DNA from 3 places in the Kitasatospora sp. NPDC097605 genome. Region 3 is predicted to be linked to each of the others. Evidence: riboswitches for the same ligand, from Rfam matches in the RefSeq annotation. Region 3 holds a riboswitch; each other region holds the start of a gene.
The links. A riboswitch is a leader RNA that binds a small molecule or an ion and turns the genes downstream of it on or off. The one in region 3 is predicted to bind cobalamin.

Region 1: linked by a shared signal. The riboswitch ahead of ABTX81_RS25710 (FecCD family ABC transporter permease) and the one ahead of ABTX81_RS22265 (cobalamin biosynthesis protein) in region 3 are both predicted to bind cobalamin.
Region 2: linked by a shared signal. The riboswitch ahead of nicT (Nickel transporter NicT) and the one ahead of ABTX81_RS22265 (cobalamin biosynthesis protein) in region 3 are both predicted to bind cobalamin.

What each region holds. Positions count from the first base shown of each region.
Region 1 covers NZ_JBEOSF010000025.1:31,920-35,185, reverse strand. Annotated here, with positions in the region: gene ABTX81_RS25715 (ABC transporter ATP-binding protein) at 1-459, opposite strand, end outside; gene ABTX81_RS25710 (FecCD family ABC transporter permease) at 498-1,586, opposite strand; cobalamin riboswitch at 1,683-1,820, opposite strand; gene sodN (superoxide dismutase, Ni) at 1,912-2,307, opposite strand; gene sodX (nickel-type superoxide dismutase maturation protease) at 2,505-2,963, shown strand; gene ABTX81_RS25695 (CGNR zinc finger domain-containing protein) at 2,968-3,266, opposite strand, start outside.
Region 2 covers NZ_JBEOSF010000064.1:8,650-11,915, reverse strand. Annotated here, with positions in the region: gene ABTX81_RS38505 (M24 family metallopeptidase) at 1-817, opposite strand, end outside; gene nicT (Nickel transporter NicT) at 898-1,998, opposite strand; cobalamin riboswitch at 2,029-2,235, opposite strand; gene ABTX81_RS38495 (Fpg/Nei family DNA glycosylase) at 2,423-3,259, opposite strand.
Region 3 covers NZ_JBEOSF010000019.1:83,374-86,639, reverse strand. Annotated here, with positions in the region: gene ABTX81_RS22270 (alpha/beta hydrolase family protein) at 1-1,039, opposite strand, end outside; cobalamin riboswitch at 1,250-1,411, shown strand; gene ABTX81_RS22265 (cobalamin biosynthesis protein) at 1,462-2,448, shown strand; gene ABTX81_RS22260 (cobyric acid synthase) at 2,445-3,266, shown strand, end outside.

The DNA of each region.
Region 1 (3,266 bases), on a different contig from region 3:
CGCCCGGGCGATCAGCACCCGCTGCTTCTCGCCGCCGGAGAGGCTCAGGAAGCCCCGGGCGGCCAGGTGCGCGGCGCCGACCCGGCGCAGGGCCCCGGCGCAGCGGTCCTCGTCACCGGCCGACGGGCCGGCCAGGGCGCCGCGCCGGTGCGGCAGCCGGCCCATGCCGACCACCTCGGCCACGGTGAAGTCGAACTCGGCGGAGTGCTCCTGGGGCAGCGCCGCCACCCGCCGGGCGGCCTCGCGCGGGGCGAGCGCGTGCAGGTCGTCGCCGCCCAGCAGGACGGCGCCGGCGGCCGGCCGCAGCGCCCGGTAGACGCAGCGCAGCAGGGTGGACTTGCCGCTGCCGTTCGGGCCGATCAGGCCGACCACCTGGCCGGCGGCGGCGGTCAGCGTGATGTCGTGGACCAGCCGGACGCCGGCCAGGTCGACCGAGACCCGGTCGACGGCGAGGTCCAGCGCGGGGACGGAGCCGGCGGGGGCGGCGGCGGGGGCGGTCACCGGCCACCGCCGAAGGAGTAGCCGCGACGGCGCATCAGCAGCAGGAAGCAGGGCACCCCGACGGCCGCGGTGACCACGCCGACCGGCAGTTCGGCGGGCGCCAGCAGGGTGCGGGAGACGATGTCCACCCAGACCAGCAGCAGCGCCCCGGCGAGCGGCGCGACCAGCAGCACCCGGCGGTGGCCGGCACCGACCAGCATCCGCACCAGGTGCGGCACCATCAGCCCGACGAAGCCGATCGCCCCGCTGACCGCGACCACGGTGCCGGTGACGGCCGCGGTGACCACGAACAGCTCGCGGCGCAGCCGGTCCGGGTCCACGCCGAGCGAGGCGGCCGTCTCGTCGCCCATGGCCAGCGCGTCCAGCCGCCCGGCGGCGCAGGCCAGGTACGCCAGACCGGCCAGTACGGTGACGGCGGCGATCGGCACCGAGCCCCAGGTGGCACCGCCGAGGCTGCCGAGCAGCCACATCATGGCGGAGCGGGCGGCCTCGCCGCGGGCGGCGGCGAAGACCATCAGCGCCGTCAGCGCGGAGAAGCCGTAGGACATCGCGGTGCCGGTGAGCACCAGCCGCAGCGGGGTGAGCCCGTGGGCGGTCCTGGCCGTCAGGTAGACCAGCACCATGGCGAGCAGGGCGGCGGCGAAGGCGGAGACCGAGATCGCCCAGACGCCGAGCGAGGCGAAGGCGCCCAGCATCAGCACCGCGTTGGCGCCGACCGAGGCGCCGGAGGAGATGCCGAGCACGAACGGGTCGGCGAGCGCGTTGCGGACCATCGCCTGGACGGCGACCCCGGTGGCGGCCAGTCCGGCGCCGACCACGGCGGCCAGCACGGCGCGCGGCAGCCGGATCTCCCAGACGATCGCGTAGGCGGCGGCCTCGTCGGCCTCCAGCCGACCGCCCGTCAGCCCGGCGCGCAGCAGTCGCAGGACCTGGCCCCAGCCGAGTCCGGAGGAGCCCACGGCGACGGCGCAGACCAGGGAGACGAGCAGCGCCGCGGCGAGGGCGGCGGCCAGCGGTACGGCGGGTGTTCGGCGCGGGCCCGGCGGGGCCGCGGCGGTGGCCGGTGCGGTCGCGGTGCTGCTCACTGGTGCGCGCCTTGCCTCGGGCCGCGGACGGCGCGGGGCGGCGCGCCCGGGCGCGGGTGTGCCGGGGCGCCATCCCCTCGCAGTCCACGGCGAGTTGTCGGGAGGTCGGCGTCCTCGGGCGATCGGGCTCACGGGCACGGGGCACCGTTTACCGTTGCGGGTCAGCGCCGGATTCGCACCGGCTTCCCCCTCTGGACGCCTTGGCAGCATAACAAGCGCACAGGCCAGGCAACCCTTACTGAGCCGACTGTGGTGACGGACACACGCGAGCGCCCCCGTCCGCGCGGGTGCGGACGGGGGCGCTCGACAGGGAAATGAGCGGGGATCAGCCCTGCTTGGTCTCCCAGAAGATCTTGTCGACCTCGGCGATGAGGTCGAGCAGCGCCTGGCCGGTGGCCGGGTCGGTGGACGCCTTGGCGGCCGAGGCGGCCTTCAGGGTGTCGTTGATGAGCTGGTGCAGCTGCGGGTACTTCTCGAAGTGCGGGGCCTTGAAGTAGTCGCTCCACAGCACCGAGATGTGGTGCTTGACGGCCTCGGCGCGCTGCTCCTTGATGATGACGGCGCGGGCGCGGAAGTGCGCGTCCTCGTTGGCCTGGTACTTCTCCTGGGTGGCCTTCACCGACTCGGCCTCGATGCGGGCCTGGGCCGGGTCGTAGACACCGCAGGGCAGGTCACAGTGGGCGTGGGCGGTGGCGCGCGGTGCAAACAGACGAGAGAGCATGGGGAGTCCTTCCTTGGATCGTCTTCCCGGGCCCGAGATTACCCTTCAGCCCCTGCGGTTTCTCGGTCGGGCGGCGGGCCTAGGGCAAAAGGCGGAGCAGGAACCGGTCGATTCCGGACATCGGCGCCGCGCGGCCCGTGCGGCAGACTGGTGTGCGACAGCGGGTCGCGGAGGGACGCGGGCCGGGAGGAGGAGTCGTGGCACGCAGCGCGGAACCGGAGGACGGCCCCCCGGCGGGCGGCGCGCCGTTCGGGCTGATCGACGTGGCGGGGGACTCGATGGTGCCGACCCTGCGGGACGGCGACCAGCTGCTGGTGCGGTACGGCGCGCGGATCCGGCCCGGCGCGGTGGTGGTCTTCCGCCACCCGTTCCAGCAGAACCTGCTGGTCGTCAAACGGGCCGACGGGCGGCGGCCCAAGGGCTGGTGGCTGCTCTCCGACAACCGGCCGGTGGACAGCGACAGCCGCAGCTACGGCGCGGTGCCGGACGAGCTGGTGCTCGGCCGGGTGCTGCTGCGGCTGCGCCCGCGCCCGGCCTGGCTGGCGCCGGGCCGCCGGCTGGAGCGGCTGCTGCTCTCCGGTCCGCTGGCCCGGGTGCCCGGACTGGCCCGCAGGCTCGGCGTCTGGGTCCGCCCGGAGGAGCTCGCGAACCCCTGACCGGTTACCGGTTCTCCGCGCCGCCGGCCGCCGCGGCCGCCTCCAGTCGCTTGCGGGCGCGGTAGGCGGCGACGTTGGCGCGGGTCGCGCAGCGGTCCGAGCAGTACCTGCGGGAGCGGTTGGTGGAGGTGTCCAGGTAGGCGTTGCGGCAGGGCGCGGCCTGGCAGATGCCGAGCCGGTCGGCGCCCAGCTCGGTCAGGTGGACGGCCAGGCCCATGCAGGCGACGGCGCTGAAGTGCGCGGTGGCGGTGGGGGAGTTGTCGGCGAGGTGCAGGTGCCAGCGGGGCCGGCCGGCCTCGTCCA
Region 2 (3,266 bases), on a different contig from region 3:
GTTCGACCCCGGGCCCGAGCGCCTCCCGCCCGGCCCGCTGGGCGCGGAACACCAGCCGGTGCAGTTCGACCTGCCAGGGCGCGGGAGCCGCCCCGATCACGAAGGTCCGCGCGGTGGAGACCCCGTAACCGCGGTACTGCGCGCCGAGCACCACGGTCAGGAAGTCGCCCTCCTCCACCCGCCGGTCGGTGGGCTGGTGCGCCGGCTGGCCGGAATGGCTGCCGGTGCCGACCGAGACCGGGAAGGCCGCCCGGTCCGCGCCGTGGTCGATCATCCGGCGCTCCAGCTCCATCGCCAGGTGCCGTTCGGTGCGCCCGACCAGGATCGACTCCAGCAGCTCGCCGAGCGCCTGGTCGGCGATCTCGGCGGCGATCCGCAGGTCGGCGATCTCGTGCTCGTCCTTGACCACCCGCAGCCGCTCGACCGCCTGGCCGACGTCGGTCAGCCGCACCCCCTCCGCCAGCCCGGCCACCGCCCGGTGCCGGGTGACGGTCAGGTCGTGCTCCTCCACCGCGAGCCCGGCCACCCCCAGCCGCGCCGCGGCGGCCGCCGCGGCCAGCGCGGTGTCCGTCCCGGCCGCCACCGGCACCCGGGTGACCTCGGGAACGATCAGGTGCTCACCGGTGTCGTCCGGCGGCAGGTCGTCCGGCAGCGCGAGCAGCGCCCGGTCCCGGGTCAGCAGCAGCGTCGCCCCGCACGGCGGGCACCCGGTGAGGTACCGCACGTTCGCCGCCCGGGTGACCAGCGCCGCGTCGGCCCCGGACGCACCGCAGTGCTCCCGCAACCGCTCCCGGCGGCCCGCGTACGCATCAGCCATGCGTCGAGCCTACGAACCCGGCCACCGATCCGCCCGCCGAACGCCCCCACCCGGGCCGCCGCGACGGCCCGCCCCGGCCGCTACTCCGCGCCCGCGGCGGGATTCGGGGCCCACTTCCGCTCCACCCCGGCCAGCCGCCAGTAGGCGATGGCGGCGGCCCAGACGACCACGAACAGGCCGACGATCGCGTAGCCGACGTTGTCCAGCGAGATGTCCGCGATCCAGCCGGTCACCGGGTCGGTCAGGTCGAGCTTCTCGTGCAGGACGCCGACCAGTTCGATGGTGCCGATGACGAAGGCGACCGCGATGGACAGGCCGGTGATGGTCAGGTTGTAGTAGACCTTGCGCACCGGGTTGGAGAAGGCCCACTGGTAGGCGAAGTTCATGAAGGTGCCGTCCAGGGTGTCGAACAGGCTCATCCCGGCCGCGAACAGCAGCGGCAGGCAGACGATCGCGTACCAGGGCAGGCCGGAGGCCGCGCCGGAGCCGGCCATCACCATCAGGGTGACCTCGGTCGCGGTGTCGAAGCCCAGGCCCAGCACCATGCCGACCGGGAACATCTGGCCGGGGCGGGTGATCGAGCGGGTCGCGCGGTTCAGCACCCGCGCCAGCAGGCCGCGGGCGTTCAGGTGCGCCTCCAGCTCGGCCTCGTCGAACTTCCCGGCCCTCATCGAACGGAAGACCTTGAGGATGCCGAACAGCGCGGCCAGGTTGAGCGCGCCGATCAGGTAGAGGAAGACGCCGGAGGCCGAGGTGCCGACCATGCCCAGCCACTGGTGGGTGGTCGACTCGTCGTCCATCAGGGTGTTGGCCAGCTGGGCGCCGCCCGCCACGAGGGCGGCCATCATCACCACCATCGAGGAGTGGCCGAGGGCGAACCAGAAGCCCACCGAGACCGGGCGCTTGCCGTCCGCCATCAGCTTGCGGGTGGTGTTGTCGATCACCGCGATGTGGTCGGCGTCGAAGGCGTGCCGCATGCCGAGGGTGTACGCGGTGATGCCCAGGCCCACTCCGAAGACCTGGGTGCCCACCTCGTACTCCTCCGGTGCGACCAGGAAGATCAGCGTGCCGAACGCCACCACGTGCATGGCGAGGATCACGCCCATCAGCCCGGCGGTGCGCAGGGTGTCCTCGCGGCGCCAGCGGAAGGCGGGCAGGGCGGCGGTTTCGGGCAGGGTCATGCGGATCACGCTCCAGCACCTCGTGGAATGACTTCGTGAGATGCCGCGGCCGGTCTCCTGGCTGACGGGGCTTCCGTACCCGCCTTCCCAAGCGCGCGAGGCGCCCAGTGGCGTCATGGGTACGGACACTCTCCCCCGATCACAGTGGCGAGGGCCGCTCCGGACTGGGACCCCTGAGGGTCCGTCACCGGTCTTCCCGAGCACCACGGCGGGAACACCGTAGGGTCCCCGGACGGACCCGTGCAAGGCCTCGCACCCGCCCGGTGTCCAGCGTCACAACTCCCCCGCCTGCGCGAACGCTTCATGCAGGCGCTCCGATCGGCGAACGCCTTCGCCACCGAGGGATCCGCCCGGTCGGTTTCCCTTTGCCAGGGTCGCGCTCTGCCGGTCCCGCACCTGCGAAGCGTACGGACCCGCGCTCCGTCTACCGCGCGGCGGTCGCTCGCGCGGGCTGGCAGGTGGGGCACCAGAAGAGGTTGCGCGAGGCGTGTTCCTCGGTGCGGACGTCGGTGGCGCAGACCAGGCACGGCTGGCCGGCGCGGCGGTAGACGTAGACCTCGCCGCCGTGGTCGTCGACGCGCGGGGGGCGGTTCATCGCCTCGGGGGTGTGCTCGGGGCGGACGGTGTCGATGCGGCCGGCGCCGACGCCCTCGCGCATCAGGGCGACCAGGTCGGCCCAGATCGCGTCCCACTCGGCGCGGCGCAGGTCGCGGCCGGGCAGCTGCGGGTCGATGCCGTGCCGGAACAGCACCTCGGCGCGGTAGACGTTGCCGACCCCGGCCAGCACCTTCTGGTCCATCAGCAGGGCGGCGATCGTCGTACGGCTGCCCGTTATCCGCCGCCAGGCGCCGTCCGGGTCGGCGTCGGCGCGCAGCGGGTCCGGACCGAGGCGGGCGGCGACGGCGGCCTTCTCGGCGCCGGTGATCAGCGCACAGGTGTTGGGACCGCGCAGGTCCGCGACGTGCTCGTCGTTCTCCAGGCGCAGCCGGACCAGGCCGACCGGCGCGGGCACCGGGCCGTCGCCGATCTCGCCGAAGGTGAAGCCGCCGTACAGGCCGAGGTGGACGTGTACCCAGGCGTCCTCGCCGAAGCCGAGGAAGAGGTGCTTGCCGGTGGCCTCGGCCGCGACCAGCTCCCGTCCGTCGATCAGCTTGGCGCCGTCCGCGAAGCGGCCCTGCGGGCTGCTGGCACGGACCGGCCGGCCGCCGAAGGCACGGTGGTTCTCGGCGGCGAGGCGGTGGATGATGTGGCCTTCCGGCACGGGCGCG
Region 3 (3,266 bases):
CACCCCCGGGGAAGGCCTGGAGGTTGACGACGTCCGGGCGGCCGTGGGCGAGCCGCTCGGCGGCGGCGAACGGGGCCACCGGGTCGTCGGGGCCGTGCAGCACCAGGGTGGGCACCCGCAGGTCGGCGCCCTCGGCGAGGCGGGCGAAGTCGGCCAGATCCACGCCGGTGCGGCCCTCGGCGGCGAGCGCGCCGAGTTCGGCGGCCGCGCCCCGGAAGCCGGCCCGGGCGGCGTCCCGGCGGGCGGTGGCCGGCCAGTCCAGCACCGGCGAGTCCAGCACCAGGCTGCTGATCGCGGGGGCGAGGTCCGAGCGGGCGGCGGTGTGCAGGGCCATCGTGGCGCCGAGCGACCAGCCGTAGAGCACGACCCGGCCCGCGCCGGCGTCCAGCGCGGTCCGCACCGCCGCCTCGACGTCGCGCCACTCCGTCTCGCCGAAGTGGCCGAGGCCGTCCGGGGAGGCGGGGGCGCCGGCGTCGCCGCGGTAGGTGACGACGAGCGCGGGCAGGCCGAGGCGCCGCAGCTCGGGCAGCACCGGCAGGCTCTGCGCCCGGTCGGCGTCGGGGCCGTGCACCAGGACCACCCAGGTGCCGCGCTTGCCGTCCAGCCGCCAGGCGGGCAGCGCGCCCAGCTCGCCCTCGACGGCGGTCTCGGCGAACGGCAGGCCGAGCGCCCGGCCCGGGTCGCCGAGGTGGACGCGCGGGGTGAAGCGGACCTCGGTGCCGGGGGTGAGGGTGCCGGCGTCGGCCCGGACCAGCCGGCGGGTGACGTCCCGCTCGTCGCGCTCCAGGACCTCCCCGACGACGGCGTGGCCGTCCTCGCCCCACTCGACGGCCCAGCGGCCCGGGCGCTCGCTGACCGGGGTGCGGGTGAAGGTGACCCGCCCGGCACCGAGGCCGCGGACGATCACCGGGCCGGTCCGGACGCGGTCCCTCCCGGCCGGGCGGACCATCCGTTCGGACGCCCGGCGGCCGATCACCAGCACGGCGGCCCCGGTGCCGACGGCGGCGGCCGCCACGGTGGCCGCGATTCCCCAACGCATACTCGCTCCCCGGTGCTCGGTGTCTGCCCGGTGTCCGGCTCGCTGCCCGGACCCACCCCTCAGTCCACTCGCGCGGGCGGGGGGAAGCCAGTAGGACACGGCCGTCCGGGTAGTTCCGGGAGGAAAATCACATGGGCGCGGCGGGGCGGCCCGGCGTGTGACCAACACCCTCCAGGACCTCGGTTGACTCCCGGTTCGGGCCCGTGATGGGATCCTTCAGCCAATACGGAGGCATGCAGAGGAAGCCGGTGCGAGTCCGGCGCGGTCCCGCCACTGTCACCGGGGAGCACGACCGGAACACGCCACGGCGGGCCGTCAGAAGCCGCTGGAAGGCCCGGGGTGTGCGTTCGACCCGGAAGCCAGGAGACTCTCGCCCCCGGTACGTCGATCCAGGGCGCGGACCCTGAGTGAGGACACGCACGATGCTGCGCCCTGCCGTGCGCCCGCCGATCCGGGCCGCCGCCTTCGCCGCGGGCGCCCTCGTCGGGTACCTGGCCGACGCCCGGTTCGCCGACCCGCGCCGCGGCCACCCGGTGGCCGGCTTCGGCTCCGCCGCCGGCCGGCTGGAGCGCCTGCTCTGGCGCGACCACCGCGCCGCCGGCACCGCCTTCACCGCCCTGACCGTGGGCACCGTCGCGGCCGGCGCGCTCGCCGCCGACCGGCTGCTGACCCGCCGTCCGCTCGGCCGGGCCGCCCTGGCCGCCGCCGCGACCTGGACGGTGCTCGGCGGCACCTCGCTGACCCGGGAGGCCCGCACCGTCGGCCGCGCGCTGGCGGCCGGCGACCTGACGGCGGCACGGGAGCGGCTGCCGCACCTGTGCGGACGCGACCCGAGCGCCCTGGACGAGCAGCAGCTGGCCCGCGCGGTCGTCGAGTCGGTGGCCGAGAACACCGCCGACGCCGTGGTCAACGCCCTGGTCTGGGGCGGTCTCGCGGGCACGCCGGGCCTGCTGGCGTTCCGCGCGGTGAACACCCTGGACGCGATGGTCGGTCACCGCTCGCCCCGCTACGCCCGGTTCGGCTGGGCCTCGGCGCGGCTGGACGACGTGGCCGGCTGGCCGGGCGCGCGGCTGACCGCGCTGCTGGCGGTCGCCGCCGCCCCCGAACCGCGCACCGCCTGGCGGGTCTGGCGGCGCGACGGCTCGGCGCACCCCAGCCCGAACGCCGGTCAGGCCGAGTCGGCCTTCGCCGGTGCGGTGGGCGTGCGGCTCGGTGGGACGCTGCGGTACGGCGCGCGGGTGGAGGACCGTCCCGTGCTGGGCGGGGAGCTGCGGCCGGTCGGGGTGGACGACATCGAACGGGCCTGCGTGCTCTCCCGGCGGGTGGGCGCGCTGGCCCTGGGTACGACGGTCGCCGGGCACCTGCTGCTCCGGGCGGCCCTGGGCGGGATGCGGAGGAGTGGGTCATGAGCAGGGCGTTGCTGGTCGCCGGGACGACCTCGGACGCGGGCAAGAGCGTGGTCACCGCGGGCATCTGCCGCTGGCTGGCCCGGCAGGGTGTCGCGGTCGCGCCGTTCAAAGCGCAGAACATGTCGCTGAACTCCTTCGTCACCGCCGACGGCGCCGAGATCGGCCGCGCGCAGGCGATGCAGGCGCAGGCGGCCCGGGTGGAGCCGGAGGCGGCGATGAACCCGGTGCTGCTCAAGCCCGGCGCCGACGGCCGCAGCCAGGTGGTGCTGCTGGGCCGGCCGGTCGCCGAGGTCGGCGCGCTGGACTACCGCGAACGCAAGCCGGTGCTGCTGGAACGCGCCCTGGAGTGCCTGGCGGACCTGCGCCGGCGCTTCGACGTGGTGGTCTGCGAGGGCGCGGGATCGCCCGCCGAGATCAACCTGCGCGACCGCGACATCGCCAACATGGGCCTGGCCACCGCCGCCGGGCTGCCGGTGGTGGTGGTCGGCGACATCGACCGGGGCGGGGTGTTCGCGGCGATGTACGGGACGCTGGCGCTGCTGTCGGCGGAGGACCAGCGGCATGTGGCGGGCTGGTTCGTCAACAAGTTCCGCGGCGACGCGCGGCTGCTCGCCCCGGGCCTGGAGATGCTGCGCGAGCTGACCGGCCGTCCGGTGCTCGGCACCCTGCCGATGCTGCCGGACCTGTGGCTGGACGCCGAGGACTCGCTCGACCTGTCCACCGTCGTCGACCGGACCGCCGCGCGCGGCCCGCTCGGCGCGGACGTGCTGCGGGTGGCCGTGCTGCGCTTCCCCCGGCTGTCCAACTTCACCGACCTG